DNA from 3 places in the Streptomyces sp. RLA131 genome. Region 1 is predicted to be linked to each of the others. Evidence: riboswitches for the same ligand, from Rfam matches in the RefSeq annotation. Region 1 holds a riboswitch; each other region holds the start of a gene.
What was found. A riboswitch is a leader RNA that binds a small molecule or an ion and turns the genes downstream of it on or off. The one in region 1 is predicted to bind cobalamin.

Region 1 (10,329 bases):
ACGGTACGGGGGTGCCCGATGGCGCCGAGTTCCGCCAGCAGGCCCGGCACCGAGCCCTGCAGGGCGGCGTCGAGATGACTGACCAGCAGATGGCTCTCGCCGTGCTCGGCCACGGCGGCGGCGGTGTCGACCCAGAGCCAGGTGGCCTCCTCACGGGTGAGCAGGTCCGCCGCGGTGTCCGGGTCACCACCCTCGTGCTCCGCGAGCCACATCAGGGCGTACGGGCGCAGCGACGCCTCACCGGTGACGGCCCGGACGGCGGGCTCGGCGGGGGCGCCGACGGCCCGCAGCACCTCGAAGGCGAGGCCGCGCAGCAGGGCGTCGTCACCGCGGGCGACGTCGAGCAGTTCGGTGACCGCCCGGTCGACCGGACGGGCCGCGAGCCAGGCCTGGTGCTCGGCGCGGGCCGGGCGGGGCGACAGGCCCACGCAGGCCCTGAGCATCTCCTCGGCGGACTTCTCGATGTTGCCGGCCGGGCCCTGGGCGGCCACGCAGATCTGTTCCAGCTTGACCCAGACCGCCCAGCTGCCGATGGCGGTGATCGTCACCTCGTCCTGGCGCCCGGGGTCACGGGGGTGCAGGGCACCGACGCGGGCCAGGGCGTCCAGGGTCCAGTCCAGGAGCAGGGGCAGTTCGTCGCGGCTGCCGCTGCTGCCGTCGGCGGGGGGCTCGTGCCGCTCCTCGCGCAGCTCGGCCACCCGCTGGCGCAGCAGATCGAGAAGGGCGGCGACCGCCACCGGACCGGAGGACAGATGCAGGAGGGAGAGCAGCTGGGGGGCGGCTTCGACGACCTCGGCGACCAGTGAGGGGTCGGCGCCCTCGCAGGCCGCCTCCCGGGCGGCGGGGTGCGCGAGGGACCAGGCGTCGAAGAGGGCGACCCAGCCGCGCAGCACGGCGGTGTCGTCCCGGTCCCAGGCGCGCAGGCGCCAGCCCGGGCGGGCGGAGCCCTTGTGCAGCTCGATGAGTCCGGCCAGCCGCGCCCGGTCCCAGGCGGCGCGCACCTGCCGGTCCGTCAACCGCAGCGCGGAGGCGGCCCGCTGGATGTCGGCGTCCCGCAGTATCCCGCCGGCTCCGGGCCGGGCGGTGCCGTTCGCCCTGCCGTCGGCGGCGTCCGCCCAGCGGGCGATGCGCACGGCGTCGGCGAGTTCGTTACGTGCCCGGCGGGCGAGTTCGGAGAGCGGCGGGGTCCCCTCGGGGGGTCTGGGCGGACGTGAGCGGCGCGCCGCGGCGGCGCGCGGCGCGGCGGCCAGCGGCCTGCGGGGGACGAGGCGGAGCGGAGTGTCTCGCGGGATACGGGACGTCACGGGGAGCAGTCTTGCGGGTGAGGAGCCGGAAACCCAAACGAGCGGTGTCGCGGTGCGCTCGACCGGGGGCGGTTTGCCGGTGCGGACCCGATTTGTCAGACCAGTGGGGTGAGAAAGCGGCGCAGGGCCTCCTCGTAGTTCTCCGGGTCGCGGTTCCACATGGCGGCGTGCGCGGCGTCGGGGACGGTCTGCAGGGTGACCAGGTCCGGGCGGGCGGCGGCGAGCCGGCGGGAGGGACCCCACGGGGCGACGGTGTCGTCGGGTCCGTGGAAGACCAGGGCGGGCACGCTCAGCCGGTCCGGGTCGGCGGAGTCGGTGATCCGGGCGGCGTGCAGGCCGGTGCGGCCCTCGGCGGCGCGGACGCCGAGCGGCAGCAGCGGGGCGGGCACCCCGTGGCCCGCCGCGCAGGCACGGACCGTGGCCTGCCAGTCCAGGACGGGCGAGTCCAGGACGAGGCCGCTGATCCGGTTGCGCAGCGGGGAGTGGTGGGCGGCGCGCAGCGCCATCGTGGCGCCGGTGGACCAGCCGTACAGCACGAGCCGGCGGGCGCCCCGGCGGACGGCGTAGCGCATGGCCGCGTCCAGGTCGCGCCACTCGGTGTCGCCGAGGTGCGCGATGCCGTCCGGGGAGCGGGGGGCGCCGTCGTCGTTGCGGTAGGTGATGTCCAGGACGGGCATCCGGCCGCGGTGCAGGGCGGAGGTGACGACGAGGGGGTGTTCGCGGGTGGTGCCCAGGCCGTGCACGGCGATCACCCAGACGTCCCGGGCGCCGGGGACGTACCACGCGGGCAGCGAACCGAGCTCACCCGGGACGAGGACGTCCTCGAAGTCCAGGCCGAGGGCCTCGCGCGGGTCGCCCACGTAGGCCTGCGGGGTGAGCCGGACGGCCGCGCCGGGGGTGAGCGCGCCGCGCTGCACATGCCGCACGAGGCGGGTGACGGAGCCGGGGGCGGTGGCGGTGACCTCGCCCACCACGGCGTGCACCCCGTCGCCGGTGAGCCCGTAGATGCCGGGGCGGACGGAGGCCAGGGTGCGGGTGAGGGTGAGTTGCCGGCCGTCGGTGGTGTGCACGGTCAGCGCGGCCTCGGGTCCGGTGCCGTTCCCGGACGGTTTCAGCGCGAAGCCCGAGGCGTACCGGCCGGCCGCCACGGCGGCCCCGGCACCCAGCACAGTGGTGGCGGTCACGGCCGCCGCGATTCGTAGGCGCATCGGTTCCAGTGTCCGACGCCCCGCTGATCGGGGCCAGCGGGGAGACGCGGTCGGCGGAACGCCGGCCCGTGACCCGCCTGTCCGGCACGGCCCGCTGCGGCCCGCTGCGGCCCGCTGCGGCCCGCTCAGGGAGTGGGGCCGGGCCGTCCGTAGTCGCGGAGCTTCTCGGCGACCCGGGCGAGTTCGCGCTTGGACAGCAGGGAGGGCGAGAAGCCGTCGACGGAGCGGGCCGCGAGCCAGACCTGGCACATCCATTCGAGCTGGGCGGTGCGCTCGTAGGCCTGGTCGAGGTTGTCGCCGTAGACGATGGTGCCGTGGTTGCGGATCAGACACCCGGTGCGTTCCCGCAGGGCGTGCATGACGTTGTTGGCGAGCGCCTCGGAGCCGTAGGTGGCGTAGTCGGCGACGCGGATCTTCCCGCCGAGGGCGGCGGCCATGTAGTGGATGGCCGGCAGCTCGTACAGCAGGGTGGAGACGGCGGTGGCGTGGACCGCGTGGGTGTGGACGACGGCGCGGGCGTCGGTGTGGCGGTAGATCGCCAGGTGCATGGGCAGTTCGCTGCTGGGGCGCAGCTCGCCGAGCTGCTGGGTGCCGTCGAGGTCGACGGCGACGATGTCCTGGAGGCCGATGCGGTCGTACGGGACGCCGCTGGGGGTGACCAGGATCAGGTGGCCGACCCGGACAGAGGCGTTTCCGGAGGTGCCGACGACCAGTCCGTCGTCGACCATGCGGCGAGCCGTGGCCACCAGTTCAGTCCAGGGCTGTTCCAGTCCGTCCGACATTCGACCCACCTCCGAGCCCTGATCCTGACAGGTTGTTCGTTGCCGCGCGCTCCCGGGGCGCAGTAACGTCCCGGCCCATGCGAACGACCACGGTCAACGGCGGTATCTCCTTCTGGTACGCACAGGAGGGCGTTCCGGCTCCGCGCGAGCCGATGCCCGGCGACATGACCGCCGATGTGTGTGTGGTCGGCGGCGGCTACACCGGTCTGTGGACCGCGTACTACCTCAAGAAGGCCGTGCCGTTCCTGCGGATCGTGGTGCTGGAGCAGAAGTTCTGCGGCTACGGGGCCTCCGGCCGCAACGGCGGCTGGCTCTACAACGGCATCGCGGGCCGCGACCGCTATGCGAAGCTGCACGGTCACGAGGCCGCGGTCGCCCTCCAGCGGGCGATGAACGACACGGTGCACGAGGTGGTCCGGGTCGCGGCCGAGGAGGGCATCGACGCGGACATCCATCGCGGGGGCGTGCTGGAGGTGGCGCACTCCCCCGCGCAGCTGGCCCGGCTGAAGGCCTTCCACGAGGCCGAGGTCGCCTTCGGGGAGAAGGACCGGCTGCTGCTGGGCGCCGCGGAGTCGGCCGAGCGGATCCGGGTCACCGGGACATCGGGCGGCACCTGGACGCCGCACGGGGCGCGTATTCACCCGGTGAAGCTGCTGCAGGGTCTGGCCCGGGCGGCGGAGGCGCTGGGTGTGGTGATCCACGAGTCGACGCCGGTGACCGAGATCCGGCCGAAGCACGCGGTCACCGCGTACGGCACCGTGCGGGCCCCGTACGTCCTGCGCTGCACCGAGGGGTTCACCGCCTCGGTCAAGGGCCAGAAGCGCACCTGGCTGCCGATGAACTCCTCGATGATCGCGACCGAGCCGCTGCCGGAGAGCGTCTGGCGGACCATCGGCTGGGAGGGCCGCGAGACCCTCGGCGACATGGCGCACGCCTACATGTACGCGCAGCGCACCGCCGACGGCCGGATCGCGCTGGGCGGCCGCGGGGTGCCGTATCGTTTCGGCTCCCGCACCGACAATGACGGCCGTACGCAGGCCGCGACCGTCGAGGCACTGCGCGAGATCCTGGTCCGCTTCTTCCCGGCGACCGCCGGGGTGGCGATCGACCACGCCTGGTCGGGTGTGCTGGGCGTGCCGCGCGACTGGTGCGCCACGGTCGAACTGGACCGTTCCACGGGGCTCGGCTGGGCCGGCGGCTACGTCGGCAGCGGGGTCGCCACGGCCAACCTGGCGGCGCGGACCCTGCGGGATCTCGTACAGCTCGACTCGGGGCAGGGGCACGGCACTTCGCTGACCGCGCTGCCGTGGGTGGGGCACCGGGTGCGCAAGTGGGAACCGGAGCCGCTGCGCTGGATCGGGGTGCACGGGATGTACGCGGCCTACCGGGGCGCGGACCGCCGGGAACTGGCCGGGCGCAGCAGCGAGACGGACCGGGTCGCGCAATTCGCCGACCGGGTCTCGGGACGGCACTGAGCGCACCGCGCGGGCCCCTCCGGGACGGCCTCCCCGGAGGAGCCCGGGGAGGCCGTCCCGGAGGGGCCCGGGGAGGGACCCGGGGGCGGGTGGTGGGCGGGTGTTCCGGGCCTGCCGAAAAGGCGGGCAATCCGGACGATTCCCCAGGTGGACAGGGGCCTTTCAGGAGCCCTTACCACCCCTCGCCGGAGCCGGCACCGCTCGGCCGTCCGGCGTTCACCTTCCGTTCACCCAGGGTCCGTACGGTCGCCACGCCACTGTCGGATCAAACGATTGCCTGGGTACATGGAACACATCACGCTCCTGATCGGAATCGTGATCGTCACCGCTCTCGTGTTTGACTTCACGAACGGTTTCCACGACACCGCCAATGCGATGGCCACCACCATCTCCACTGGCGCACTCAAGCCCAAGACGGCGGTGGCCATGTCCGCCGTACTGAATCTTGTCGGTGCCTTCATCTCCGTCGAGGTCGCCCTGACCATCTCCAAGGGCATCATCGACGAAAGCGCGGGCGTCCAGCCCGAAGTGATCTTCGCCGGCCTGGTCGGCGCGATCCTGTGGAACCTGCTGACCTGGTACGCCGGACTCCCCTCCAGTTCCTCCCACGCCCTGATGGGCGGCCTCATCGGCGCCACCGTCGCCTCCGTCGGCCTCGCCGGGGTCAACGGCGGGGCGGTCGCCGAGAAGGTGCTCATACCGGCCATCGCGGCCCCGATCGTGGCCGGCCTCGCCTCACTGCTGGCGACCCGCCTCACCTACCGGATCGGCCGCGACACCGACCCGAAGGCCACCGCCAAGGGCTACCGGGCCGGGCAGGTCGCCTCGGCCGGCCTGGTCTCGCTGGCGCACGGCACCAACGACGCGCAGAAGACCATGGGCGTCATCACCCTCGCCCTCGTCACCGGCAAGGTCATCGCCCCGGACGCCAACCCGCCGCTGTGGGTCATCATCTCCTCCGGCATGGCCATCGCCATGGGTACCTTCATCGGCGGCTGGCGCATCATCCGCACGATGGGCAAGGGCATCACCGACATCCAGCCGCCGCAGGGCTTCGCCGCCCAGACCGGCGCCGCGGCCGTGATCCTGGCCTCCTCGCACATCGGCTTCTCGCTCTCCACCACCCACGTCGTCTCCGGCTCCGTCATGGGCGCCGGCCTCGGCCGCAAGGGCGGCGTCGTGCGCTGGGGCACCGCGGGCCGGATGCTCGTCGCCTGGGCGCTGACCCTGCCGGCCGCCGGCCTGGTCGCCGCCGGCGCGGCGCTGCTGGCCGGCCGGGGCGACTGGGGCATCGCGGTGGTCGCGGTACTCGCGGCCGCCGCCTGCGCGACGATCTGGGTGGCCGCGCGGCGCAAGCCGGTGGACCACACCAACGTCAACGCCGCCGACGCCGAGGAGCCGCCCGGCATCGTCACCACGGCGATCGCCGTCGTCACCCCGCCGCCGGCCGGCCCCGGCGCGACCGCCGCCGGTGCGGCCGACGGTCTGACGGCCACCATCCCGGCACCGGCCCCGGTCGCGCCCGCCGTCCAGCCCACCATCTGAGGAACGGAGCATCATGCACATCGACTGGGCAGCCCTCGGCTCCGTCTTCGGCGTCAGCCTCGCCGTCACCGTCGGACTCGTCGGCCTCTTCACCCTCGGCATCGTCGGACTCACCAAGGAGGGTGCGGCAGTCGCCCGCACCGGCGCGTACGCCGCCTTCGCGCTGTGCGCGGGCGCGGTCGGGTACGGCATCTTCCTGATCGTCGCCTGACCCTTCGCCACGTACGCCGAGCGGGGCACGGACCTGGTCCGTGCCCCGCTCGTTCATGCCTCCATGTGTGCATTCACACATCTCCCTTCGCAGGTCAAGGGGTGAGTTGACGGCATTCGCGGCACGTGGTGGAGTTGCGGTGCCAAACGGCGGCAGGAGAGGAAGTCCGGTGAGAATCCGGCGCGGTCCCGCCACTGTCACCGGGGAGTGCGCCTCCGCACGTGGTCACGGCTCGTACGACGAGCTGGAAGGCCGGGGGTGCGCCGATCCGGGAGCCAGGAGACTCTCACCGCCGGTCACGTCGAACCAGGGCGCGGACCCTGAGTGAGGACATCAGCAGATGCCGCGTGCCCACACGTACGGCGCTGTGCTCGGCTTCGCCGCCGACCGCGCGTTCGGCGACCCCCGGCGCGGTCATCCCGTCGCCGCCTTCGGACGACTCGCGGGCTCCCTGGAACGCCGGCTGTGGCGTGACCACCGGGGCCGCGGCGCACTTCACACGGCTCTGTGCGTAGGCGGCGCGGTGGCCGCCGCCGCGGTGACCGCCCGGGCCGTACGGTCCTCCGCGACCGCCTCCGCCGGGCTGACGGCCGCCGCCACCTGGGCCGTGCTCGGCGGGACGTCGCTGGGCCGGGAGGCACGGGCGGTGGGCGCGGCGCTGGAGGCCGGTGATCTGGCCGCCGCCCGGGAGCGGTTGCCCCATCTGTGCGGGCGCGACCCGCAGTCCCTGGACGAACAGCAGATCGCGCGGGCGGTCGTGGAGTCCGTCGCCGAGAACACCTCCGACTCCGTCGTCGGCGCCCTGGTCTGGGGCGCCCTCGGCGGCGTCCCCGGGCTGGTGGGCTTCCGGGCCGTCAACACCCTGGACGCCATGGTCGGTCACCGGTCGCCCCGACTGTGGCGGTTCGGCTGGGCGTCGGCCCGGCTCGACGACGTGGTGGGCTACCCGGGCGCGCGGCTCACCGCCGCCCTCGCGGTACTCGCCGGACCCGACCCGCGCGGGGCTTGGCGCGCCTGGCGTACGGACGGCCCCAAGCACCCGAGCCCCAACGCGGGGCCCGTAGAGGCGTCGTTCGCGGGGGCGTTGGGGGTACGGCTGGGCGGAACCCTGGCCTACGGGGGAAGGACCGAGCACCGGCCGGTGCTCGGCGCGGGGAACCGGGCCGTGGAGATCGGTGACATCGAGCGGGCGGTGCGGCTGTCGCGGCGGGTGAGCCTGCTGGCGCTGGGCGTCGCGGTGGCCGCCCGGGCGGCGTTCGGCCGCCGGCCCGCCGCCTCCGGCCGGGCCGTCTCCCGCCGGGCCGCCCGCACCCCGGCGGGAGCCTGCGCATGAGCGGCGGGGCGCTGCTGGTGGCCGGGACCACCTCCGACGCGGGCAAGAGCGTGGTGACCGCCGGGATCTGCCGGTGGCTGGCGCGGCAGGGCGTCCGCGTCGCGCCGTTCAAGGCGCAGAACATGTCGCTGAACTCGTATGTGACCCGGGAGGGCGCCGAGATCGGGCGCGCCCAGGCCATGCAGGCGCAGGCGGCACGTGTGGAGCCGACCGCGCTGATGAACCCGGTGCTGCTCAAGCCGGGCGGCGACCGCACCAGTCAGGTCGTGCTGCTCGGCAGGGCGGTGGGCGAGATGAGCGCCCGGGGCTACCACGACGGCAGCCGGGGGCGGTTGCTGGAGACGGTGGTGGGCTGTCTGGAGGAGCTGCGCGGGCAGTACGACGCGGTGATCTGCGAGGGGGCGGGCAGCCCTGCGGAGATCAATCTGCGGCGCGGCGACATCGTCAACATGGGGCTGGCGCGTGCGGCGCGGTTGCCGGTGGTCGTGGTCGGGGATATCGACCGGGGCGGGGTGTTCGCGTCGTTCTTCGGGACGACGGCGCTGTTGAGCGCGGAGGACCAGGCGCTGGTGGCCGGTTACATCGTGAACAAGTTCCGGGGGGATGTGTCACTGCTGGAACCCGGACTGGAGATGCTGCGCGGGCTGACCGGGCGGCCGTTCTACGGAGTGCTGCCGCACCGGCACGGCCTGGGCATCGACGAGGAGGACGGGCTGCGCATGTCGCGGCACGGGACCGTGCGCGAGGCCGGCACCGCCGCCCCGTACGGCGAGGACGTGCTGCGCGTGGCGGTGGCCGCGGTGCCGCTGATGTCGAACTTCACCGATGTGGACGCCCTCGCGGCCGAACCCGGCGTCGTGGTGCGCTTCGTGGACCGCCCCGAGGAACTCGCGGACGCCGACCTGGTGGTGGTGCCCGGCACGCGCGGCACCGTGAAGGCGCTGGAGTGGCTGCGGCAGCGGGGCCTGGCTCAGGAGATCGCGCGCCGCGCGGCGCAGGGCCGGCCGGTGCTGGGGATCTGCGGCGGTTTCCAGGTGCTGGGCGAGTCCATCGAGGACGAGGTCGAGTCGCGGGCCGGGACCGTCGACGGGCTGGGGCTGCTGCCGGTGCGGGTGCGGTTCGCCGCGGACAAGACACTGGCCCGCCCGGTCGGCACGGCGTACGGGGAGCGGGTCGAGGGGTACGAGATCCACCACGGCGTCGCCGACGTGCGCGGCGGCGACGAGGCGTTCCTGGACGGCTGCCGGGTCGGGGCCGTGTGGGGCACGCACTGGCACGGCTCCCTGGAGAGCGACGGCTTCCGGCGTGCCTTTCTGCGCAGGGTGGCCCAGGCGGCGGGGCGGCGGTTCGTGCCCGCGCCGGACACCGCCTTCGCCGCGCTGCGCGAGGAGCAGTTGGACCGCCTCGGCGATTTGATCGAGGAGCACGCAGACACCGCCGCGCTGATGCGGCTCATCGAGGACGGCGCACCCGCCGGCCTCCCGTTCATAGCCCCGGGGGCACCGTGAGCACCGTACTTCTGCTGTCGACCGCCGACACCGATCTGCTGGCCGCGCGGGCGTCCGGCGCGCCGTACCGGATCGGCAACCCGACGCGGGTGGACACCGCCGACGAGCTGCCCGCCCTGCTGGAGGGCGCCGGCATCGCCGTCGTACGGCTGCTGGGCGGCAAGCGGGCCTGGGAGGACGGCCTGGCCGCGCTGCGCACCGCCGGGATCCCGACGGTGCTGCTGGGCGGCGAGTCGGTGCCGGACGCGGAGCTGATGGCGGAGTCGTCGGTGTCGGCGGGCGTGGTGGCCGAGGCGCTGCGCTATCTGGTCGAGGGCGGGCCGGAGAACCTGCGGGAGCTGGCGCGCTTCCTGTCGGACACGGTGCTGCTGACCGGCGAGGGCTTCGAACCGCCCGCGTCGATGCCGGACTTCGGGGTGCACGGCTCCTACGCGTACCAGGAGGGCCGCCCGACCATCGGCGTGCTCTTCTACCGGGCGCACGAACTGTCGGGCAACACCGGCTTCGTCGACACCCTGTGCGAGGCGATCGAGGCGAAGGGCGCCAACGCGCTCCCGGTGTACTGCGGTTCACTGCGCGGCGTAGCCGAGATGCAGCGCAGGGTGGGGGCCGGGAGCGAGGAACGAGCGGACGGCACCCGCCCGCAGCGGAGTCGAGGCGAAGCGGGCACGACAGAACCGCGGGACGGGGAGGAGGGGTTGTACGCGCTGCTGGGGCGGACGGACGCGATCGTCGCCACGGTGCTGGCGGCGGGCGGGACTCGGGCCTCGGACGCGTCGGCCGGCGGGGACGACGAGGCGTGGGACGTCGGGGCGCTGGCGGAGCTGGACATTCCGGTGCTCCAGGGGCTGTGCCTGACCTCCTCGCGCGCGGCGTGGGACGCCTCGGACGCCGCGCTGTCCCCGATGGACGCGGCGATGCAGGTGGCGATCCCGGAGTTCGACGGGCGGCTGATCACGGTCC
Region 2 (10,329 bases), 3.5 Mb from region 1:
CGAGGCGGGCGCCGGGGCGCAGGGGCCCCTGGAGATGGAGCTCGGGAGCGCCGCCGTGCGGCTCTCCCCGGAGGGCGAGGCCGAGGTCGTCTGGGGCCGCCGGATCGACCCGGCCCGGATCGAGGTGCTGAGCATCCCGCTGCCGTCCTCCGGTCGCCGCTGGGGCGAGGTGGTCCTGCACGACGGCGTTCCGCACGGTGAGCGCGCCACCGCCGACGGCGCCTCGTATCCGGTGTTCGACGAGATCGAGCTGTGGGCGCCGTCCCCGGTCCCCACCTGGCTGGTCCTGCTCGAAGCCGCCACCGAGGCCGACCGTGACGCGCTGGAGCGGCTCGCGGCCGACGCCGGTTTCGCGGCCGAGGACTGGTCCTCGTCGGTGCGCCTGCTGTGCCGTACGTGCTCCGAGAGCCGGATGCCCACCGACGACGGCTCGGGCTCCGACGCCTCCCGGGACCCGCACGACCACAGCGAGCCCGGCCATCCCGGCCACCTCAGCCACCGCAGCGCCGGCTCCCTGTGGGTGCCCGAGCGCGAGTGCGGCATCGCCGCGCCGGACGGGCTGGTGCGCGGGCTCCTGGACAGCTGGGTCGCCGACAGCCCGGACACCCGGGACTGGCGCGATCTCGAAGAGGTCTGCTGAGCCGGGAGCTCCGCAGGCCCCTCCCGCCAGGCCTTGCCCGTACCCTTAATGGCTCAAGGACGAAGCCCCAGGAAGGCGTACGGCACACCATGTCGCAGCAGGACACCGCGCAGCAGGACCAGGACCAGACGTCTCCGGAGTCGGAGTTCACCGACGACGTCACGGACGCCGAGGCCCGCGAGGCGGCGCACCGGGCCCGTGGCACCGCGCGTCCGATCACCGTCGTCGGCAACCCGGTGCTGCACCACCCGTGCCGGGCCGTCACCGACTTCGACGCCGCTCTCGGGCAGCTCATCGACGACATGTTCGCCAGCCAGCGCGCCGCCGAGGGGGTGGGTCTGGCCGCCAACCAGATCGGCGTCGACCTGCGTGTCTTCGTCTACGACTGCCCCGACGACGACGGCGTCCGCCACGTCGGCCATGTCGTCAATCCCGTCGTCGACGACATCCCGGCCGGCCGGCGGGTCCTGGACGACGGTGACGAGGGCTGCCTGTCCGTCCCCGGCGCCTTCGCCGAGCTGCCGCGCCCCGACCACGCGGTCGTGCGCGGTCAGGACCTTCACGGCAACGACATCGTCGTCCGGGGCAGCGGCTTCTTCGCCCGCTGCATCCAGCACGAGACCGACCACCTCAACGGCTACCTCTACATCGACCGGCTCTCCAAGCGGGACCGCAAGGACGCCCTGCGGCAGATGGAGGAGTCCACCCCGAGGTACGAGACCGTCCCCAACGACTGAGGCCGAGCGGGCACGTGATGAGGTGGGGTCCGTGACCGGACTCAGCCTTTTGGAGATATCCGCCCTGCTCGTGGCCGCCCTGCTGGTCGGTTTCTCCAAGACCGCCATCAGCGGCGTCAGCGCCGTCAGCGTCGCGCTCTTCGCCTCGGTGCTGCCCGCGCGCGAGTCGACGGGCGCGCTGCTGCCGCTGCTGCTGGTCGGTGACGTGGTCGCGGTCCGCGCCTACCGGCGGCACACCGACTGGCCGGTGCTGCTGCGGCTGCTGCCGTCGGTGGTGGTGGGGGTGCTGGTGGGGGCGGTCTTCGTGGCCCGGGTCGACGACGTGGTCATGCGGCGCACGATCGGCGCCTTCCTGCTCGCCATGGCCGTCTACCACGTCTGGCGCCGCCGCCGTCCGGTCCCGGACGACGTGTCGGGCCGCCCCCGGCACGGCCGGGCGTTCGTCTTCGGGCTGCTGGCCGGTTTCACGACGATGGTCGCCAACGCGGGCGGCCCGGCGATGTCCCTCTACCTGCTGTCGTCGGGCATCGGCATGCTCGGCTTCCTGGGCACCGGCGCGTGGTTCTTCTTCCTCGTCAACCTGTTCAAGCTGCCCTTCAGCGTCGGCCTGGGGCTGATCGACGGGGAGTCGCTGGTGCGCGACGCCTGGCCGGCCGCGGCGGTGCTGGCCGGCGCCTGGCTCGGGCGGATCTGCGTCCACCGCATCGACCAGGCGCTCTTCGAGCGCCTGGTCCTGCTCTTCACGGTGCTGGCCAGCGTGAATCTGCTGCGCTGAACCACCGGCGGTCGACCGTCAGATGTCGAACTCGCCGTCGATGGCGCCGAGTCGGAACGCCTCCCACTCGGCCGGGGTGTAGCGCAGTACGGGACCTTCCGGCTCCGCCGAGTTGCGCATGGCCACGGCGCCACCCTCCAGGAAGGCCAGTTCGACCTGGCCCTCCGCGGGATCGCCGCCCGCGCCGACCCAGGCCGCGCCGGAGATGTCCATCGCGTACAGCGCTTCCTTCTCGGCCTCCTTGCGGGCTGCGATCTCCGCGGCGCTCTCCTGCTGTTGCGTCTGCTCGGTCATGTCGGGATCCTCCCCGTCCGGTGGCCCTCCGGTGGCCGTCCGACGCCAGGGTAGCCGCCGCCTCCGCCGCTGCTCGTACGACGGCGGAAGGCGACCGCATACGACCGAAGACAACCGAAGCCGTCAGAATTCGTCGTCGAAGGAGACCGATCCTTCGACGGCCACCTGGTAGGCGGAGGCGCGCCGTTCGAAGAAGTTGGTCAGCTCCTGGACGTTCTGCAGCTCCATGAAGGAGAAGGGGTTCTCCGAGCCGTAGCGGGCGGGCAGACCGAGGCGGACGAGGCGCTGGTCGGCGACGCACTGCAGGTACTCGCGCATGGAGTCGGTGTTCATACCGGGCAGACCCTCGCCGCACAGGTCCTGCGCGAACTGGAGCTCGGCCTCGACGGCCTCCTCCAGCATGGCCGTTACCTCCTTGGCCATGTCGTCGTCGAAGAGGTCGGGCTCCTCCCGGCGGACGGTGTCGACGACCTGGAAGGCGAAGTCCATGTGCATGGACTCGTCGCGGAAGACCCAGTTGGTGCCGGTGGCCAGGCCGTGCAGCAGGCCGCGCGAGCGGAACCAGTAGACGTAGGCGAAGGCGCCGTAGAAGAACAGGCCCTCGATGCAGGCGGCGAAGCAGATCAGGTTGAGGAGGAAGCGGCGGCGGTCGGCCCTGCTCTCCAGGCGGTCGAGCTTCTCGACCTCGTTGATCCACTTGAAGCAGAACTGCGCCTTCTCACGGATGGAGGGGATGTTCTCCACCGCGTCGAAGGCGGCGGTGCGCTCGTCCGGGTCGGGGAGGTAGGTGTCCAGCAGGGTCAGATAGAACTGGACGTGGACGGCCTCCTCGAAGAGCTGGCGGGACAGGTACAGCCGCGCCTCGGGGGAGTTGATGTGCTTGTAGAGGGTCAGCACCAGGTTGTTGGCCACGATCGAGTCGCCGGTCGCGAAGAAGGCGACCAGCCGGCCGATCATGTGCTGCTCGCCGGGGGAGAGCTTGGCGAGGTCGGTGACGTCGGAGTGGAGGTCGACCTCCTCCACGGTCCAGGTGTTCTTGATGGCGTCGCGGTAGCGCTCGTAGAAGTCCGGGTAGCGCATGGGGCGCAGGGTCAGTTCGAAGCCCGGGTCGAGCAGGTGCTTGGTGGGGGCGGACATTACTGGCAGGCCTCGCAGGACTCGGGGTTCTCAAGGGAGCAGGCGACCGCGTCGGGATCGGCGGCGACCTGCGCGGGCACCGTCGCGCGGGCCGACTGGGCGATCCGGGTCGCCGGGCGGGAACGCAGGTAGTAGGTGGTCTTCAGGCCCTGTTTCCAGGCGTACGCGTACATCGAGCTGAGCTTGCCGATGGTGGGCGTTTCGAGGAAGAGGTTGAGGGACTGCGACTGGTCCAGGTACGGGGTGCGGGCCGCCGCCATGTCGATCAGGCCGCGCTGCGGGATCTCCCAGGCGGTGCGGTAGAGGGCGCGGACGTCCGCCGGGATCCAGTTGAAGCCCGCCACCGAGCCGCTTGCCTCGCGCAGCGCCTCGCGGGACTGGGTGTCCCAGACGCCGAGCTTCTTCAGGTCCTCCACCAGGTAGGAGTTCACCTGGAGGAACTCCCCGGACAGGGTCTCGCGCTTGAAGAGGTTGGAGACCTGGGGCTCGATGCACTCGTACACCCCGGCGATCGAGGCGATGGTGGCGGTGGGGGCGATGGCGAGGAGGAGGGAGTTGCGCATGCCGGTCTTCGCGATGCGCGCGCGCAGCGCGTCCCAGCGCTCCGGCCAGCTCACGGTCACGCCGTAGTGGTCGGGGTGCAGGACGCCCCGTGCCGTGCGGGTCTTCTCCCAGGCGGGCAGCGGACCACTGCGTTCGGCGAGGTCCGCCGAGGCCTCGTACGCGGCGAGCATGATCCGCTCGGAGATCCGGGTCGAGAGGGCCTTCGCCTCGGGCGAGTCGAAGGGCAGGCGCAGCTTGAAGAAGACGTCCTGGAGGCCCATCGCGCCCAGGCCCACCGGGCGCCACTTGGCGTTGGAGCGGCCGGCCTGGTCGGTCGGGTAGAAGTTGATGTCGACGACGCGGTCGAGGAAGGTGACGGCGGTACGGACCGTGGCGTCCAGGCGCTCCCAGTCGATCGAGCCGTCGCTGACGAAGGAACCGAGGTTCACCGAGCCCAGGTTGCAGACGGCCGTCTCCTGGTCGTCCGTGACCTCCAGGATCTCGGTGCACAGGTTCGAGGAGTGGACGACCGAGCCCGGCTCGGCGGTCTGGTTGGCGGTGCGGTTGGCGGCGTCCTTGAAGGTCATCCAGCCCTGGCCGGTCTGGGCCAGGGTGCGCATCATCCGGCCGTAGAGGTCCCGTGCGGGGATGGTCTTCTGGGCCAGGCCGGCCGCCTCGGCCGCGCGGTAGGCGGCGTCGAACGCGTCGCCCCACAGGTCCACCAGTTCCGGGACGTCGGCGGGGGAGAAGAGCGACCATGTGCCGTCGGCGTCGACGCGGCGCATGAACTCGTCGGGGATCCAGTGCGCCAGGTTGAGGTTGTGCGTACGGCGGGCGTCCTCGCCGGTGTTGTCGCGCAGCTCAAGGAACTCCTCGATGTCGGAGTGCCAGGTCTCCAGGTAGACGGCGGCGGCGCCCTTGCGCCGGCCGCCCTGGTTCACCGCGGCGACCGAGGCGTCGAGGGTCTTGAGGAAGGGGACGATGCCGTTGGAGTGGCCGTTGGTGCCCCGGATGAGGGAGCCACGGGCCCGGATGCGGCTGTAGGACAGGCCGATGCCGCCGGCGTGCTTCGACAGGCGGGCGACCTGGTGGTACCGGTCGTAGATGGAGTCCAGCTCGTCCAGCGGGGAGTCCAGCAGGTAGCAGGAGGACATCTGGGGGTGCCGGGTACCGGAGTTGAACAGGGTGGGCGAGCTCGGCAGGTAGTCCAGACGGCTCATCAGGCCGTAGAGCGCGGCGACTTCGTCCAGCGCGCGCACCGTGTGGTTCTCGGCCAGGCCGGAGGCGACCCGCAGCAGGAAGTGCTGCGGGGTCTCGACGACCTGACGGGTGATGGGGTGCCGCAGCAGGTAGCGGCTGTGCAGCGTGCGCAGGCCGAAGTAGCCGAAGCGGTCGTCGGCGCCTTCGGCGAGAGCCTGCTCGATCAGGGCGTCCAGCCGGGCCGCGTGGGTACGGACGAACTCGGCGGTGCCGTCGGCGATCAGGCCCTCGCGGTGGCCCACGGCGATGGAGGAGGTGAAGGACGTGACGCCTTCGCCGGCCGCCTCGTCGGCGATGGCCAGGGTGAGCAGCCGGGCGGCGAGCCGGGAGTACTGGGGGTCCTCCGAGATGAGGCCGGCGGCGGCCTCGGTGGCCAGCGTGCGCAGTTCGGCCTCGGCCGCGGCCCGGTCGGCATGCGGCGACCGGCCCCGCAGCGCGGCGGCGGCCACCCGGCCGGGGTCGGTGTCGGGGAGGTCGGCGGTGAGTTCCGTCAGGGTGCGCAGCAGGGTGCTGCCGGCTGAAGCGGGTTCCGCGTTCGGTGCGACGGGCGCGATGGTCACGTGTGCTCTCTCCCTCGTACGGCGGCGACGCGACGAGGGAATGGCGGGGCGCACGAGGGCTGCACAGGGCATGCCGCGGCGCGTCCACCGGCCCAACCCGCGAGGCCCGGACATGACGGCACCCGGGAGGGCTTCGCCGGACCGGTTCGTTCCGGTCCGGGAGGTGTCCCCTTGGGTGCGCTGCCGGCAGGCCATCGGGCTTGCGGGTACGCCTCATGGCGCCCGTACACCGTTGCGGGGCAGCCCCGGAATTTCACCGGATTTCCCTGCGGCGGCAGCGGTGTTGAGCATACATGTAGTGGTGCCTGCCGTCGGCACCCCCAGATGTTGTGTCTCGTTACAAGTCTATGGAATACACCTGCAAGTCGATGCCGGGCACCGGAGACCAGTCCCGCCCGGGGGCGCGGTCGAAACCGAGCCGTCGGTAGAGCCGGTGGGCGCTGTGCATCGAGGGGCTGGTGGAGATGGCGAGCCGGGACATGCCGAGCTTCCGGGCGCGGTCGAGGCAGGCCCGCACCAGTGCCTCGGCGGCGCCCTGGCCCTGGAAGCGCGGATCCACGCCGAGCATGCGGAACTCGCCCTCGCCCTCCCCGGCCACCTCGGTGTAGACCGAGCCGGGGGGTACGAAGGCGACGCTGCCGAGGATGGTGCCCGACGGGTCCGCGGCGACCAGCAGTTCGGTGTGCTCGGCGCGGTGTGTGGCGTCCCGCAGCCGCTCCAGATACGTGTCGCCGTCGGGGAGCACGGGCTCGTACGCCCGTGCGGTGAGATCCCCGACGGCGGCCAGCTCTTCGGGCCGGACCGGGCGGATGGTGATGTCCATGGTTCGAGTCTGACGCACGGGTCTGACAGTGCCGTTCTCAGGCGGTGATTCCCCAGGTCCGCCGGGCGGCCTCGGCCGCGGCCTCGGCGGCCCGCGCGGCCCGGATCTGGCGGTCGATCCGGCGTTCGTGGGCGAGACCCAGGAGAGCGGGGGCGGCGACGGCGAGGGTGAGGGACAGAACCGCTACGAGGGCGAGGTATGTGTTCATGCATCTAATCTCCTCCCTGCGGGCTGCCGCCGGGAGTGGCAGGACTGCCTTGCTCCCTCGAATTCCTGCCAGCTCTCTGGCATGCTCGGAGGATGCTGAAAAACGTGGCCGCGGTACTGCTCGACGGGGTGCACCCCTTCGAACTCGGCGTGATCTGCGAGGTCTTCGGCGTGGACCGGAGCGAACAGGGTCTGCCCGTCTACGACTTCGCGGTGGTCGCCGCCGAGCGGTCGCCCGTCCAGGTGTACGGCGGCTTCTCCATCAACACCCCGCACGGCCTGGACCGGCTGGCCGAGGCGGATCTGGTCGCCGTCCCGGCCGGCTGCGACATGCCGGACAAGGCCGCCTACCCGCCGGCGCTGCTGCTGGCCCTGCGGGAGGCCGTCGACCGTGGCGCGCGGGTGCTCAGCGTCTGCTCGGGGGCCTTCGTGCTGGGCGCCGCCGGGCTGCTGGACGGCCGCGCCTGCACCACCCACTGGCGGCACACGGACACGCTCGCGCACCGCTTCCCGCTGGCCCGGATCGAGCCCGACGTGCTGTACGTCGACGAGGACCCGGTCATCACCTCGGCCGGTACCGCCGCCGGTATCGACGCCTGCCTCCACCTGGTCCGCAAGGAGCAGGGCAGCGCGGTGGCCAACGCCATCGCCCGCCGTATGGTCGTACCGCCGCACCGCGAGGGCGGCCAGGCGCAGTACGTCGAACGACCGCTGCCGCGCAGCCGCTGCGACACGGTCGGCGACGTGCTCGGCTGGATGGAACAGCACCTCGACCGCGAGGTCACCGTCGACGAACTGGCCGAGCGGGCGCACATGGCGCCGCGGACCTTCGCCCGGCGCTTCCAGCAGGAGACCGGGACGACGCCCTACCGGTGGCTGCTCGGGCAGCGGGTACTGCTCGCCCGTGAGCTGCTGGAGGGCACGGACGAGACGGTGGACGCGATCGCCCTGCGGGCCGGCTTCGGCAACGCGGCCACCCTGCGTCACCATTTCGGCCGCTGGGTGGGCACCACACCGCAGGCCTACCGGCGCACCTTCCGGGTGCCGGTCGGATAGGGCGTCGTGCGCGCGGCCGCGCATGCCCCCGGCCGCGCTTGTCCCGGCCGCGCTTGCCCCGGATCGCCGGGCGGCCCGGGAAACCGGCCCGCCCGGCGATCCGGGACGAGGACGAAACGGTGACCGCTAGTGCCCCGCGGTCACCGGCACTTCCGGTTCCACGCCGGGCTCGCCGGCGTCCGCCGTGTAGTCGCCGGGGGAGGTCTCGTCGACGCCCTCGGGGGTCTTCAGGGCGTGCAGGACCAGGGTCAGGGCCACCGCGACCACGGCGTTGAGAACGAACGCCGTGAGGCCGATGTAGCCGATCTGGCCGATGACCGGGATGGTGTCCGAGGAGCCGCCGAAGTGCTTCTGGGCGGGGCTGGCGACGCCGTACGCCTGCCATGTCCCGTAGACCATGCCGACCGCCCAGCCGGCCAGCAGCGCCCAGCGGTGGAACCAGCGGGTGAACAGGCCGCCCACCAGGGCGGGGAACGTCTGCAGGATCCAGATGCCGCCCAGGAGCTGGAAGTTGATGGCGACCGTCTTGTCCATGGTCAGGACGAAGACCAGCGCGCCGACCTTGACCAGCAGCGAGACCAGCTTGCTGACCCTGGTCTGCTGCTCGGGGGTGGCGTCGGGCCTGAGGAAGTCCTTGTAGATGTTGCGGGTGAAGAGGTTGGCGGCGGCGATCGACATGATGGCCGCCGGAACCAGCGCCCCGATCCCTATGGCGGCGAAGGCGACGCCCGCGAACCACGAGGGGAACATGTTCTCGAAGAGCTGCGGGATCGCCAACTGGCCGTTGTAGCCGGTGATTCCCTTGCCGACACCGCTCGCCAGCGCCATGAAGCCGAGCATCGCCAGCAGCCCGAGCATCAGCGAGTACAGCGGCAGCACGGTGGTGTTGCGGCGGATCACGTCCCGGCTGCGCCCGGACAGCACGGCGGTCACCGAGTGCGGGTACATGAAGAGCGCCAGTGCCGAGCCCATCGCCAGCGTTCCGTACGCCCACTGGGCGGTGTCCCCGGGCGCGAGCGCGCCACGCGGCTTGCCGGTGGCCGGGTTGACCTGGGCGTAGGCCTCGCTCGCCTTGCCGAAGATGTCGTCGAAGCCGCCCAGCCGGTACGGGATGTAGATGATCGCCACCGCGATGACGATGTAGATCAGCGCGTCCTTGACGAAGGCGATCAGTGCGGGCGCCCGCAGCCCCGAGGAGTAGGTGTACGCGGCCAGGACACCGAAGGCGATCAGCAGCGGCAGGTCCTTGACGAACCAGTTGTCGGAGGCGCTGCCGCCGACGCCCATCACGTCCAGCACGGCCTGGATACCGACCAGTTGGAGCGCGATGTACGGCATGGTGGCCAGGATGCCGGTGACCGCGACCGCCAGCGACAGTCCCTTGGAGCCGAAGCGGCCCCGGACGAAGTCGGAGGTGGTGACGTAGCCGTGCTTGTGGGAGACCGACCACAGCCTCGGCAGGAAGACGAAGATCAGCGGGTACACCAGGATGGTGTAGGGCACCGCGAAGAAGCCGGCCGCCCCGGCCGCGTACACGGCCGCCGGGACGGCGACGAAGGTGTACGCGGTGTAGAGGTCGCCGCCGAGCAGGAACCAGGTGACCCAGGAGCCGAAACTGCGTCCGCCCAGGCCCCATTCGTCGAGGTGGAGGGCGTTCTCGGCCTTGCGCCAGCGGGCGGCGAGGAAGCCCATGACCGTGACGGCCACGAAGAAGAAGATGAAGACGGCGAGTGCGACGCCGTTCACGCCGTCCTTCATGCCGGGACCCCCTTGGCCGCCTTGCGGGCGCGCTCCTCACGGCGGACCAGCACATACGCGGTGCAGGTCAGGGCGGAGGAGATGAACACCCAGAGCATCTGGTACCAGTAGAAGAACGGGATGCCGATGAACTCCGGGGTGAGCCGGGCGTAGGAGCCGACCCAGAGCATCGCGACGAAGGGGATTATCAGGCACACGCCGGCTGTCACGCGGGTCGGCGTGACGGCCGGCGGGCGACCGGAGGAAGTTCCTGGTGTTCCTGTTGGTTCGGACACTGCGGCAGCTCCGTCCCTCTGCGTGGGTTTCTCACTCTTTGTGACGAGCAGGAAATCTAGGGCAGAGATCAGCCGCTCGTCTACGGGCGCCGCAGGCGCGCGACGAATTTGTAGCGGTCCCCCCGGTACACCGAACGCACCCATTCCACCGGTTCGCCGGTGGTGTCGATGGAGTGCCGGGACAGCATCAGCATCGGCAGTCCGACATCCGTGCCGAGCAGCCCGGCCTCGCGCGGGGTCGCCAGCGAGGTCTCGATGGTCTCC
Region 3 (10,329 bases), 4.8 Mb from region 1:
TCCAGCCAGGTCTTCAGACCGGAGAGGATCATCGGCCAGCCGCCGTACAGCTCCTCGTTGGCGCCCTCGCGCAGGTGGTCATGGGTGACGACGAGCCGGCAGGAGTCACCGACGGGCTCGATCTCCCAGGTCACGCGCGACGTGCCCTCGCTCTTCACGTCCTCGCTCCACAGCGCCACCATGCTCTGCACCAGCCGGCGCGGCGGGTCGACCTCCAGCAGCTCCCCCTCACCCAGTGGCCCGGGGGCTCCGGGGGCTCCCATCTCGTAGCGCGCGCCGGCCTTCCACTCCGGGGTGACGACGCCGGCGCCGAAGTTGTACTTGCTGCGGATGTCCGGGTCGGTGATCGCCTCCCAGAGACGCTCCGGGGTGGTGCGGATGTAAATCTCGAAGATCTTCTCCATCGGACTCTCCAGTCGGCTCTTGAGGCCGCTGAGCGCGGCGGCCCAGGGTTCCGCGTACTTGCTCACCCACCGGTCGTGGACCAGCCGGATGGGGACCGGGTTGAGGTGGTGCAGCTTCTCGCGGCCGCGCCGCCTGGTCACCACCAGGCCGGCTTCCTCCAGCTGGCGCAGGTGCTTCATCACAGCGAACCGCGAGATGTCGAAGCGCGCCTCCAGGGCGCTCAGCGTCTGACCGTCCTCCAGGAAGAGCGCGTCCAGCAGACTCCGCCGGGTCGGGTCGGCGAGGGCCTTGAACACCGCGTCCTCCTGCATACCCCCAAAAATAGGTGACCCTTTGGTCACATGTCAACGCCCGGGCGGTCCGGCGTGTCAGTGACTCAGTGGCGCAGCGCGAATGCGCGGGCCGCGTTCTCCGTCAGGATCCGCGAGACGGTCCGCTCCCCCAGCTCACGTTCGACGCGCGGCCGCACCCCGCTGAGCAGGTACGGAACCCCCAGGGCGGACCGCACCGTGGAGTCGCCGCCGAGCAGCAGCCGGTCGGTGTGCCCGGCCTCCGCCAGGGCGGTCAGGCAGTCGAGCAGCCGCCAGTCGGTGGCGTGGTTGGCCCGCGAGGGACCGTCGAAGGCCAGGAAGGCACCCGCCTCGGCCGCCTCGCGGTGGACGCGGATGTCGGGGAAGCGGTTGAGATGGCCCAGGATCACGGCGTCCGGCGCCACCCCGAGGTCCCCGCAGAGCAGGCCGAGGACGTCCGCCGCCCCGGTGCCGCCTTCCAGGTGGACGCCGATGGGCGCGCCCGTCGCGTGGTGGGCCTCGGCAGCCGCCGTCATCGTCAGGCGGGCGTGCCCGTCCAGGCCGTGGTAGCCGCCGGCGACCTTGATCAGGCCGGCCGGCAGCTCCGCGCGGGTCAGCTCCGCCACGAACAGCCCGGCCAGCCGGTCCCGTACGTCCCCGAGCAGCTCCGCGTCGTAGTGCACCGCCTGGTGGAGCCCCGTCGCCGCGATCACATGGACCCCGGACGTCTGCGACAGACGTGCCAGCAGGGCGAGTTCGCGGCCCATCCCGTACGGCGTCCACTGCGCGACGGCCGTCCCGCCCAGCGCCCGGAAGTCCCGCAGTTCGGCCTCCGCCGCCACCGGGTCGTCCCGCTCCTGGCCGGGCAGGAGCGGCGAGCGCAGAAAGAGGTGGTCGTGCGCGTCGCAGACCCCCAGCCCGGCCGCCGGGATGTCGCCCAGCAGCGTACGAACGGTGCTCATCTCCTCGGCCTCCAGGATCCGCGGCACATTCGCCGTCCCGGAGGTTACCCGGACCGCCGTCCGGCGGCGGGCCGCTCTCCGTAGGGTGGGCCCATGCTGCGTGTGCGACCCATGACGGAGACGGACATCGACGCCGTGGCACGGATCCGGGTGCGGGGCTGGCAGACCGCCTACGCGGGGATCGTGCCGCAGACGTATCTGGACGCGATGAGCGCCGAGCAGGACGCCGCCCGGCGGCGGGAGTTCTTCGCGCGGACGAAGTCGGCGGGGCGGGTGGAGAATCTGGTCGCCGTCGAAGATGGCGAGGACGGCGCGGCAGTCGAGGACGGCGTCGTCGTGGGCTGGGCGGCTCACGGCCCCTACCGGGGCGAGGCCGCCGGGCCGCGCGACGGGGAGCTGTACGCGCTGTACGTGCGCCCCGACCGGATCGGCCGGGGCGTGGGCCGCGCCCTGACCGGCGCGGTCCTCGGATCCGCCGCCACCCGGGGAGTCGTACGGCTACGGCTGTGGGTGCTGGCCCGCAACGCGCCGGCCCGCCGCTTCTACGGCAGGGCCGGCTTCACCGAGGACGGCGCGACGCAGCAGGAGGACTACGACGGCACGCCGCTGACGGAGGTTCGCTGCTCGCGGGCGACGCCGGCGGGCCGGGGCTGAAGGACCCGGTCCGCGAGTTCGCCGAAGACCAGGCCGAAGGCGGTCCACAGGGTGAGCTGGATGGCCAGGGCGGCCAGGCGGTACTGCCAGAGCAGCGTCGCGGAGAAGTCGCCCGGCACCTCGTTGACGGCCGGCAGGAAGGCGTACGCGAGCCCGACGGCCAGGACGAAGAAGGCACCGGCGGCCAGGGTGGCGTACCAGGTGCCCAGCCGCGGGGCGAGCCGCTTGCCGAGGATGACGGCGGCGACCGCCAGCAGCACCCCGAGCAGCATCATCAGGAAGTACAGCAGGGTGCGTTTGCCGATGGTGTCGGGGTCGCCGACGGACGGCGGGTTGGCCGGGTACTTCAGGAACGGCACGAGGTAGACCGCGACGAGGGCGGCGCCGGCCAGCAGCAGGGCGGTCGCGCGCGGGCCGAAGCGGCCGATCCGGCCGAGGGCGAAGCAGAAGGCGAGGGCGGCGATGCCGCCCAGCGCCACGCCGTAGACGAGAACGCCGGTGGCCAGGCCCGCGGTGGACTGCAGGGTGCGGCTGACGATCTCCATCTCGTGTTCGTGGGAGTGGGATTCCTCGTACGCGATGGCGGCATCGACCCTCGGCTCGCCGAGGAGGTACGCGACGACGAAGGCGAGGACACCGGCGGCGAGGCCGGCGAGCATGCCGCGTACGAGGAGGTTTCTGACGGTGGCACCGTTCACGGTGTTCACGAGCTGTCTTCCCCTCGCAGGATCAGTGGCAGGGGAAGCCGAGCAGGTGACGGCCGTCGTGCACCCACTCGTGCACGTTCTCACCGGAGAGCAGGGAGGTGGCGCCCTGTTCCGCGCCGACGAAGTAGAGCAGCACCAGCATCAGTACGCCGAAGAAGACGGCCCAGGGCAGGATGGCCCGGATCGGCAGGGTGACGGGGCTGGCGGGGGCAACGGTCGGCGGAGCGACGGACTGTGCCATGGCGGGACCTCCTGGGGAACTCGCGTCCCAAATGTTGTTGGAGCTCGGGACGACGGCGTCGGGTCTGACTTGCCTCACGGCTTACAGTGGCGCGACCGTGCCGGATTCTCACCGGGCTTCCGTTGTGCCGTCGTCAATATCGACGTGACCGTATCGCGAACCGGCCACCTGGGCCAAGAGCGCATGGAGGGCGCATGACCTGTCGGCTGACCCTGATCTCACCGGCGTTGAGCGCGGGCCTGCGCGAGGCCCGCTTCGACGACGACCGGCCGCTCGACCCCGCGGGGGCCCGGCGGGCGCGCGCCGCGGCGGGCGCGGTGCCGGCCGCCGACGGTGCCCTGACCGCCGCCTCGGCGCGCTGCCGGGAGACGGCGGCGGCCCTCGGCCTGAACGCCGCCGCCGCGCCCGGGGAGTTGGCCGGGTGGGCGATGGGCCGCTGGCGGGGCCGGACGCTGGCGGAGGTCACGGCCGCCGAGCCGGAGGGCGTCGCGGCGTGGCTGACGGACCCGGCGGGCGCGCCGCACGGCGGGGAGTCGCTGCTGGCGCTGTGCGACCGGGCCGGTGGCTGGCTGGACGGTCCCGGCCCGGCGGGCCGGCTGCTGGCGGTGGTCGAGCCGGAGGTCGTACGGGCCCTGGTGGTACGGGCGTTGGGGCTGCCTCCGCAGGCCTTCTGGCGGCTCGACGTGCCGCCGCTGACCGCGGTGGAGCTGACCGGCCGGTCGGGCCGGTGGAACCTGCGAGCGGGCCGGCCGCTCGACCTGCGGGCCTAGCCTGCGGCCGCCGCTTGTCCGCGATCGCGGGACCGGCTGAACACTCAGTCGCCGGACCGGCTGGTTTGCAGCCGGGCCAGCGCGGCCACGGCGGCCTCCCGCAGGCGGGTGTCGTCGCAGGCCGCGCGGAGCAGCGGCTCGGCGCCGGGGTCGGCCAGTTCGCCCAGCCCCTCGGCGCAGGCGAGGGCGACCCGCCAGTACGGGGTCGCGGGCTCGGCCAGCAGCCGGCGCAGGGTTCCGGTCAGCGCGGGCACGGCTTCCGGCGCCCGCAGCGCGACCAGCAGCCGGATCGGCGGGGCCGCGTAGGCGACCCGGAGCGGATTGGTGGCGAGCGCGGCGGCGGCGCGGGCGGTGCGCGGGTCGGCGAGGCGCGCCAGGGCGCGGGCGGCGATGTCGGCGAGCCCGGGGTCGCGGTAGTTGAGCAGCATCACGAGGGTCTCGAAGGCGCGCGGGTCACCGGCTTCGGCCAGGGCGACGGCGGCGTCCAGCCTGGTGGCGAGGGTCTGCCCCGGCTCGGTGAGCGTGGCGGCGAGTTCTTCCCGTAAGGGGGTGTCCACCGGCACACCCTATGCCGTGCGCCACGGCGCCCTCTTTCCTGCCCTCCCGGCCCTCTTCCAACCCTCTTTCCGCTCATCTGTCAGCGAGCCAAATCACATGGGCGCAGGGGTGGCGCGTAGGTTACTGGCCGGTTACTCTCGATCCACGTACCCAGCGGCCGGTGACGCAGCCGCTGAGTGCAGCCGTTGTCGGTTCGGCGCCATCGCGGCGCGGCCCCGGGACAGGGCCCGCCATTCCTCAGTTCACGTGTGGGCACGCCTACCCGCGTACACGCCCCGCGGTTCCACCCAAACTCCGCACCCGTGCGCGCCGCGCGGCGCGACGGGACCCTCAGCACCTGGAGTCCCGCGATGGACCGTCCCCTTCTCATAGCTGTCATCGGCCTCGGCACGATGGGCAGCGGCATCGCCGAGGTCATGGCCCGTGCGGGCCACGAGGTCATCGGCATCGACACCGCCCCCGACGCCGCCCGCCAGGCCGTCGAGACCCTGGAGGCGAACACCGCCCGCGCCGTGCGACGCGAGCGGATCACCGAGCAGGAGCGCACCGCCACCCTGGCCCGCTTCCGTACCTTCCCCGAGCTGCGGGCCGCGGCCGACGCCGACCTGGTCATCGAGGTCGTCACCGAGAACTTCGACGTCAAGCGCGAGGTCTTCACCGCGCTCGACGCCGTCGTCAAGCCCGGGGCGATCATCGCCACCGGCACCAACGCGCTGTCCGTGACCCGGCTGGCCTCGCACACCTCGCGTCCGGACCGGGTGCTCGGGCTGCACTTCTTCGCCCCGGCCCCCGCGATGAAGCTGGTCGAGGTGGTCTCCACCGTCCTGACCTCGCCCGAGACCACGCAGACGGTCACCGAGCTGGTCAGGGCGCTGGGCAAGGAGCCGGTGCCGGTCGGCGACCGCCCCGGGTTCATCGCCGACGGGCTGCTCTTCGGCTACCTCAACCAGGCCGCCGCGATGTACGAGGCCCGGTACGCCACCCGTGAGGACATCGACGCCGCGATGCGGCTGGGCTGCGGGCTGCCCATGGGGCCGCTGGCCCTGCTCGACCTGATCGGCATCGACACCGCCCGTACCGTCCTGGAGGCCATGTACGAGGCCTCCCGCGACCGGCTGCACGCCCCCGCCCCGGTGCTGGGGCAGCTGGCCTCCGCCGGGCTGCTGGGCCGCAAGTCGGGCCGCGGCTTCTACACCTACGAGGCCCCCGGCAGCGCCACCGTGGTGGCCGACACCGAGACCCCGCGGCCGGACGGTGCGCAGGGGGTCGGCCGGCCGGTGAGCAGGGTCGGCGTGGCCGGCTCGGGCACCATGGCCACCGGTATCGCCGAGGTCTTCGCCAAGGCGGGCTACCAGGTCGTGCTGGCCGCCCGCACCCAGGACAAGGCCGACCGGGCCGCCGCCCAGCTCGCCAGGTCCCTGGACCGGTCGGTGGCCAAGGGCCGGCTCACCCAGGAGCAGCGGGACAGCGCCGTCTCCCTGGTCTCCGCGGCCGGCTCGCTGGACGCGTTCGCGGATGTGGACCTGGCCGTGGAGGCCGTCGCCGAGGACCTGGCGGTCAAGCAGCAGCTCTTCGCGACCCTGGACAAGGTGTGCCGCCCCGGGGCGGTGCTGGCGACCACCACGTCCTCGCTGCCGGTGATCGCCATCGCCTCGTCCACGTCCCGCCCGCAGGACGTGATCGGTATGCACTTCTTCAACCCGGCCCCCGCGATGAAGCTGGTCGAGGTGGTCCGTACCGTCCTGACCGGCGACGACGTCCACACCACCGTCCGGGAGGTGTGCGCGAAGGTGCGCAAGCACGCGGTGGACTGCGGCGACCGGGCCGGCTTCATCGTCAACGCGCTGCTGTTCCCGTACCTGAACAACGCGGTGAAGATGGTGCAGGAGCACTACGCGACGGTCGAGGACATCGACGCCGCGATGAAGCTGGGCGGCGGCTACCCGATGGGACCGTTCGAGCTGCTGGACGTGGTCGGGCTCGACGTCTCGCTGGCGATCGAGCAGGTGCTGCACAAGGAGTTCCGCGACCCGGGGCTGGCCCCCGCGCCGCTGCTGGAGCACCTGGTGTCCGCCGGCTGCCTGGGCCGCAAGACGGGCCGCGGCTTCCGCGAGTATGCACGGCGCTGACCAGCACCCGGGCAGCGGCACCGGCTGGGGCGGCCTCCTCGGGCCGTCCCGGCGTGCCGGGCCCGCGATGCAGTACGGTCCCCATATGGCCCAGCCCGTCAAGTCCGCCCGTACCTCGTCCGCCACCGCCCAGCGCCACCGGGTCCGCCAGGATCTGGCGGCGGCCGCGATGCACCTGTTCGCGACCCAGGGCTACGAGGCGACGACGGTCGACGAGATCGCGGCGGCGGCCGGGGTCGCACGGCGTACGTTCTTCCGGCACTTCCGCTCCAAGGAAGAGGCGATCTTCCCCGACCACGACGACACGCTCGTCCGGGTCGGGGAGGTGCTGGAGTCCGCCGAGCCGCACGAGCACCCGCTCGACACGGTGTGCCGGGGCATCACGGAAGTGCTGCGGATGTACGCCGAGTCCCCCGAGGTCTCCGTCGAGCGGTACCGGCTGACCCGGGAGATCCCGATCCTGAGGGAGCGCGAGATCTCCTCGGTGGCCCGCTACGAGCGGCTCTTCACGCGCTATCTGCTGGGCCATTTCGACGAGTCCGCCCACCGGGACGGCGACGACGACCCGCTGCTGGCGGAGGTCGCCGCCTCGGCGGTGGTCGCCGCCCACAACCACGTCCTGCGCCGCTGGCTGCGGGCCGGCGGCAAGGGTGACGTCGAGGCCCAGCTCGACCACGCCTTCGACGTCATCAAGGACACCTTCGGCACCGGCATAGGCGGTGGCCGGGCCCTGGGCCGGGCGGCCTCCCCGGTGGCCGCCTCCACGACGGGTGAGGTCGTCATCGCCGTCGCCCGTACGGACGCCTCCCCGGCCGAGGTCATGCGGACCATCGAGAAGGCCCTCAAGGGCGACGCCGGCGCGTAGCCGGCCCCCTCTCACACGGCCCCTTCACACCCGCGCCAACCCGCGCGGAACACCCCCTCATCCGGGCGCACCGGACCCCGATACCGCTCAGGTGTGACGTACGCGTGCCATCTGCGCGAAATATTTGGCACGCAGTGTCTTGCCGGGTGGCACCGCGTGCCATAACGTTGGGGGCACCTCCCGGCGCGAGCCGGGGGAATGTCCGGGCGGACGGTATGCAAGATCTGCCGCACTCCGTCTGTCCCCAAAGGCCCGGACGCCTGCGTCACAGGCATCCCCGGACTGCGTCCGGGGGCATCAGCAACGCGCCACCGCGCGCCCTGGCCCGTCCCGTGCGACCGTCACGGAAAAGCATCACCGCCGAACCGACGGCACCACCACGCAAAGCAAGAGCATCCCGACTTCGTCGCGCTTCGCCGGAGGCCCACCGTGAAGGACATTCTTGACGCGATTCTCGCGTCGGACAGCACTGCCGCCGATTTCGCGGCCCTGCCGCTCCCCGAGTCGTACCGCGCCATCACCGTCCACAAGGACGAGGCCGGCATGTTCGAGGGCGTGACCAGCCGCGAGAAGGACCCGCGCAAGTCACTGCACCTGGACGACGTGCCGGTCCCCGAGCTGGGGCCGGGTGAGGCGCTGGTCGCCGTCATGGCCAGCTCGGTCAACTACAACAGCGTCTGGACCTCGATCTTCGAGCCGGTGTCCACCTTCGGCTTCCTGGAGCGGTACGGAAAGCTCTCCCCGCTCTCCAAGCGGCACGACCTGCCGTACCACATCATCGGCTCCGACCTGGCGGGCGTGGTGCTGCGCACCGGCCCGGGAGTGAACGCCTGGAAGCCGGGCGACGAGGTCGTGGCGCACTGCCTGTCGGTCGAGCTGGAGTCGGCCGACGGCCACAACGACACGATGCTCGACCCGGAGCAGCGGATCTGGGGCTTCGAGACCAACTTCGGCGGCCTGGCCGAGATCGCGCTGGTGAAGTCCAACCAGCTGATGCCCAAGCCCGGGCACCTCAGCTGGGAGGAGGCCGCGGCCCCCGGCCTGGTCAACTCCACCGCGTACCGGCAGCTGGTGTCCCGCAACGGCGCCGGCATGAAGCAGGGCGACAACGTCCTGATCTGGGGCGCGAGCGGCGGCCTGGGCTCGTACGCGACCCAGTTCGCGCTGGCCGGCGGGGCGAACCCGATCTGCGTGGTCTCCTCCCCCCAGAAGGCGGACATCTGCCGCAGCATGGGCGCCGAGGCCATCATCGACCGCAACGCCGAGGACTTCAGGTTCTGGAAGGACGAGCACAACCAGGACCCCCGCGAGTGGAAGCGGCTCGGCAAGCGGATCCGCGACCTGACCGGCGGCGAGGACGTGGACATCGTCTTCGAGCACCCGGGCCGGGAGACCTTCGGCGCCAGCGTGTACGTCACCCGCAAGGGCGGCACCATCGTCACCTGCGCCAGCACCTCCGGCTTCAACCACGAGTACGACAACCGCTACCTGTGGATGAGCCTGAAGCGGATCGTCGGCTCGCACTTCGCCAACTACCGCGAGGCGTGGGAGGCCAACCGCCTCATCGCCAAGGGCAAGATCCACCCGACCCTCTCCCGGACGTACACCCTGGAGGAGACCGGCCAGGCCGCGCACGACGTGCACCGCAACGTCCACCAGGGCAAGGTCGGGGTGCTCGCGCTGGCCCCGCAGGAGGGGCTCGGCGTGCGCGACGAGGAGAAGCGGGCCAAGCACATCGACGCGATCAACCGCTTCCGGAACATCTGATGACAGGCCGCCAGAAGGACCGTCCGTGGCTGATGCGGACATACGCCGGGCACTCCTCCGCGGAGGAGTCCAACGCCCTGTACCGGCGTAACCTCGCCAAGGGCCAGACCGGCCTGTCGGTCGCGTTCGACCTGCCGACGCAGACCGGCTACGACCCCGACCACATCCTCGCCCGCGGCGAGGTCGGCCGGGTCGGGGTCCCGGTCTCCCATCTGGGCGACATGCGGCGGCTCTTCCAGGACATCCCCCTGGAGGAGATGAACACCTCGATGACCATCAACGCCACGGCCATGTGGCTGCTGGCGCTGTACCAGGTGGTCGCCGAGGAACAGGGCGCCGACATCACCCGTCTGCAGGGCACCACCCAGAACGACATCGTCAAGGAGTACCTGTCGCGCGGGACACATGTCTTCCCGCCGGTGCCCTCGCTGCGCCTGACGACGGACATGATCGCGTACACGGTCAGCCACATCCCCCGGTGGAACCCGATCAACATCTGCAGCTACCACCTGCAGGAGGCCGGGGCCACCCCGGTCCAGGAGATCGCGTACGCGATGTCGACGGCCATCGCCGTCCTGGACGCCGTCCGCGACTCCGGCCAGGTGCCGCGGGAGCGGATGGGCGAGGTGGTCGGCCGGATCTCCTTCTTCGTCAACGCCGGTGTGCGCTTCGTCGAGGAGATGTGCAAGATGCGGGCCTTCAACCGCATCTGGGAGACCGTCACCCGGGACCGTTACGGGATCGAGAACCCCAAGCAGCGCCGCTTCCGCTACGGCGTCCAGGTCAACTCCCTGGGCCTGACCGAGGCCCAGCCGGAGAACAACGTCCAGCGCATCGTGCTGGAGATGCTGGCCGTCACCCTCTCCAAGGACGCCCGCGCCCGCGCGGTGCAGCTCCCCGCCTGGAACGAGGCGCTGGGCCTGCCGCGCCCCTGGGACCAGCAGTGGAGCCTGCGGATCCAGCAGGTGCTGGCGCTGGAGA

Region 2: linked by a shared signal. The riboswitch ahead of RWE79_RS25790 (ribonucleoside-diphosphate reductase subunit alpha) and the one ahead of RWE79_RS09760 (cobalamin biosynthesis protein) in region 1 are both predicted to bind cobalamin.
Region 3: linked by a shared signal. The riboswitch ahead of RWE79_RS31400 (CbtB domain-containing protein) and the one ahead of RWE79_RS09760 (cobalamin biosynthesis protein) in region 1 are both predicted to bind cobalamin.

The regions. Positions count from the first base shown of each region.
Region 1 is NZ_JBWDOQ010000002.1:1,919,786-1,930,114, forward strand. Features, by position in the region: gene RWE79_RS09730 (hypothetical protein) at 1-1,304, opposite strand, end outside; gene RWE79_RS09735 (alpha/beta hydrolase) at 1,400-2,512, opposite strand; gene RWE79_RS09740 (class II aldolase/adducin family protein) at 2,638-3,294, opposite strand; gene RWE79_RS09745 (NAD(P)/FAD-dependent oxidoreductase) at 3,372-4,769, shown strand; gene RWE79_RS09750 (inorganic phosphate transporter) at 5,055-6,314, shown strand; gene RWE79_RS09755 (hypothetical protein) at 6,328-6,525, shown strand; cobalamin riboswitch at 6,684-6,811, shown strand; gene RWE79_RS09760 (cobalamin biosynthesis protein) at 6,866-7,858, shown strand; gene RWE79_RS09765 (cobyric acid synthase) at 7,855-9,366, shown strand; gene cobN (cobaltochelatase subunit CobN) at 9,363-10,329, shown strand, end outside.
Region 2 is NZ_JBWDOQ010000002.1:5,437,770-5,448,098, forward strand. Features, by position in the region: gene RWE79_RS25765 (tetratricopeptide repeat protein) at 1-640, shown strand, start outside; gene def (peptide deformylase) at 730-1,377, shown strand; gene RWE79_RS25775 (sulfite exporter TauE/SafE family protein) at 1,409-2,152, shown strand; gene RWE79_RS25780 (DUF397 domain-containing protein) at 2,171-2,446, opposite strand; gene RWE79_RS25785 (ribonucleotide-diphosphate reductase subunit beta) at 2,570-3,583, opposite strand; gene RWE79_RS25790 (ribonucleoside-diphosphate reductase subunit alpha) at 3,583-6,018, opposite strand; adenosylcobalamin-variant (AdoCbl-variant) riboswitch at 6,127-6,224, opposite strand; gene RWE79_RS25795 (GNAT family N-acetyltransferase) at 6,284-6,769, opposite strand; gene RWE79_RS25800 (hypothetical protein) at 6,807-6,977, opposite strand; gene RWE79_RS25805 (helix-turn-helix domain-containing protein) at 7,070-8,032, shown strand; gene mctP (monocarboxylate uptake permease MctP) at 8,159-9,790, opposite strand; gene RWE79_RS25815 (DUF3311 domain-containing protein) at 9,787-10,065, opposite strand; gene RWE79_RS25820 (GntR family transcriptional regulator) at 10,146-10,329, opposite strand, start outside.
Region 3 is NZ_JBWDOQ010000002.1:6,727,163-6,737,491, reverse strand. Features, by position in the region: gene RWE79_RS31420 (ArsR/SmtB family transcription factor) at 1-716, opposite strand, end outside; gene RWE79_RS31415 (phosphotriesterase family protein) at 782-1,657, opposite strand; gene RWE79_RS31410 (N-acetyltransferase family protein) at 1,751-2,311, shown strand; gene RWE79_RS31405 (CbtA family protein) at 2,248-3,009, opposite strand; gene RWE79_RS31400 (CbtB domain-containing protein) at 3,041-3,259, opposite strand; cobalamin riboswitch at 3,296-3,427, opposite strand; gene RWE79_RS31395 (histidine phosphatase family protein) at 3,454-4,029, shown strand; gene RWE79_RS31390 (HEAT repeat domain-containing protein) at 4,074-4,586, opposite strand; gene RWE79_RS31385 (3-hydroxyacyl-CoA dehydrogenase family protein) at 4,938-6,716, shown strand; gene RWE79_RS31380 (TetR/AcrR family transcriptional regulator) at 6,802-7,581, shown strand; gene ccrA (crotonyl-CoA carboxylase/reductase) at 8,011-9,348, shown strand; gene RWE79_RS31370 (protein meaA) at 9,348-10,329, shown strand, end outside.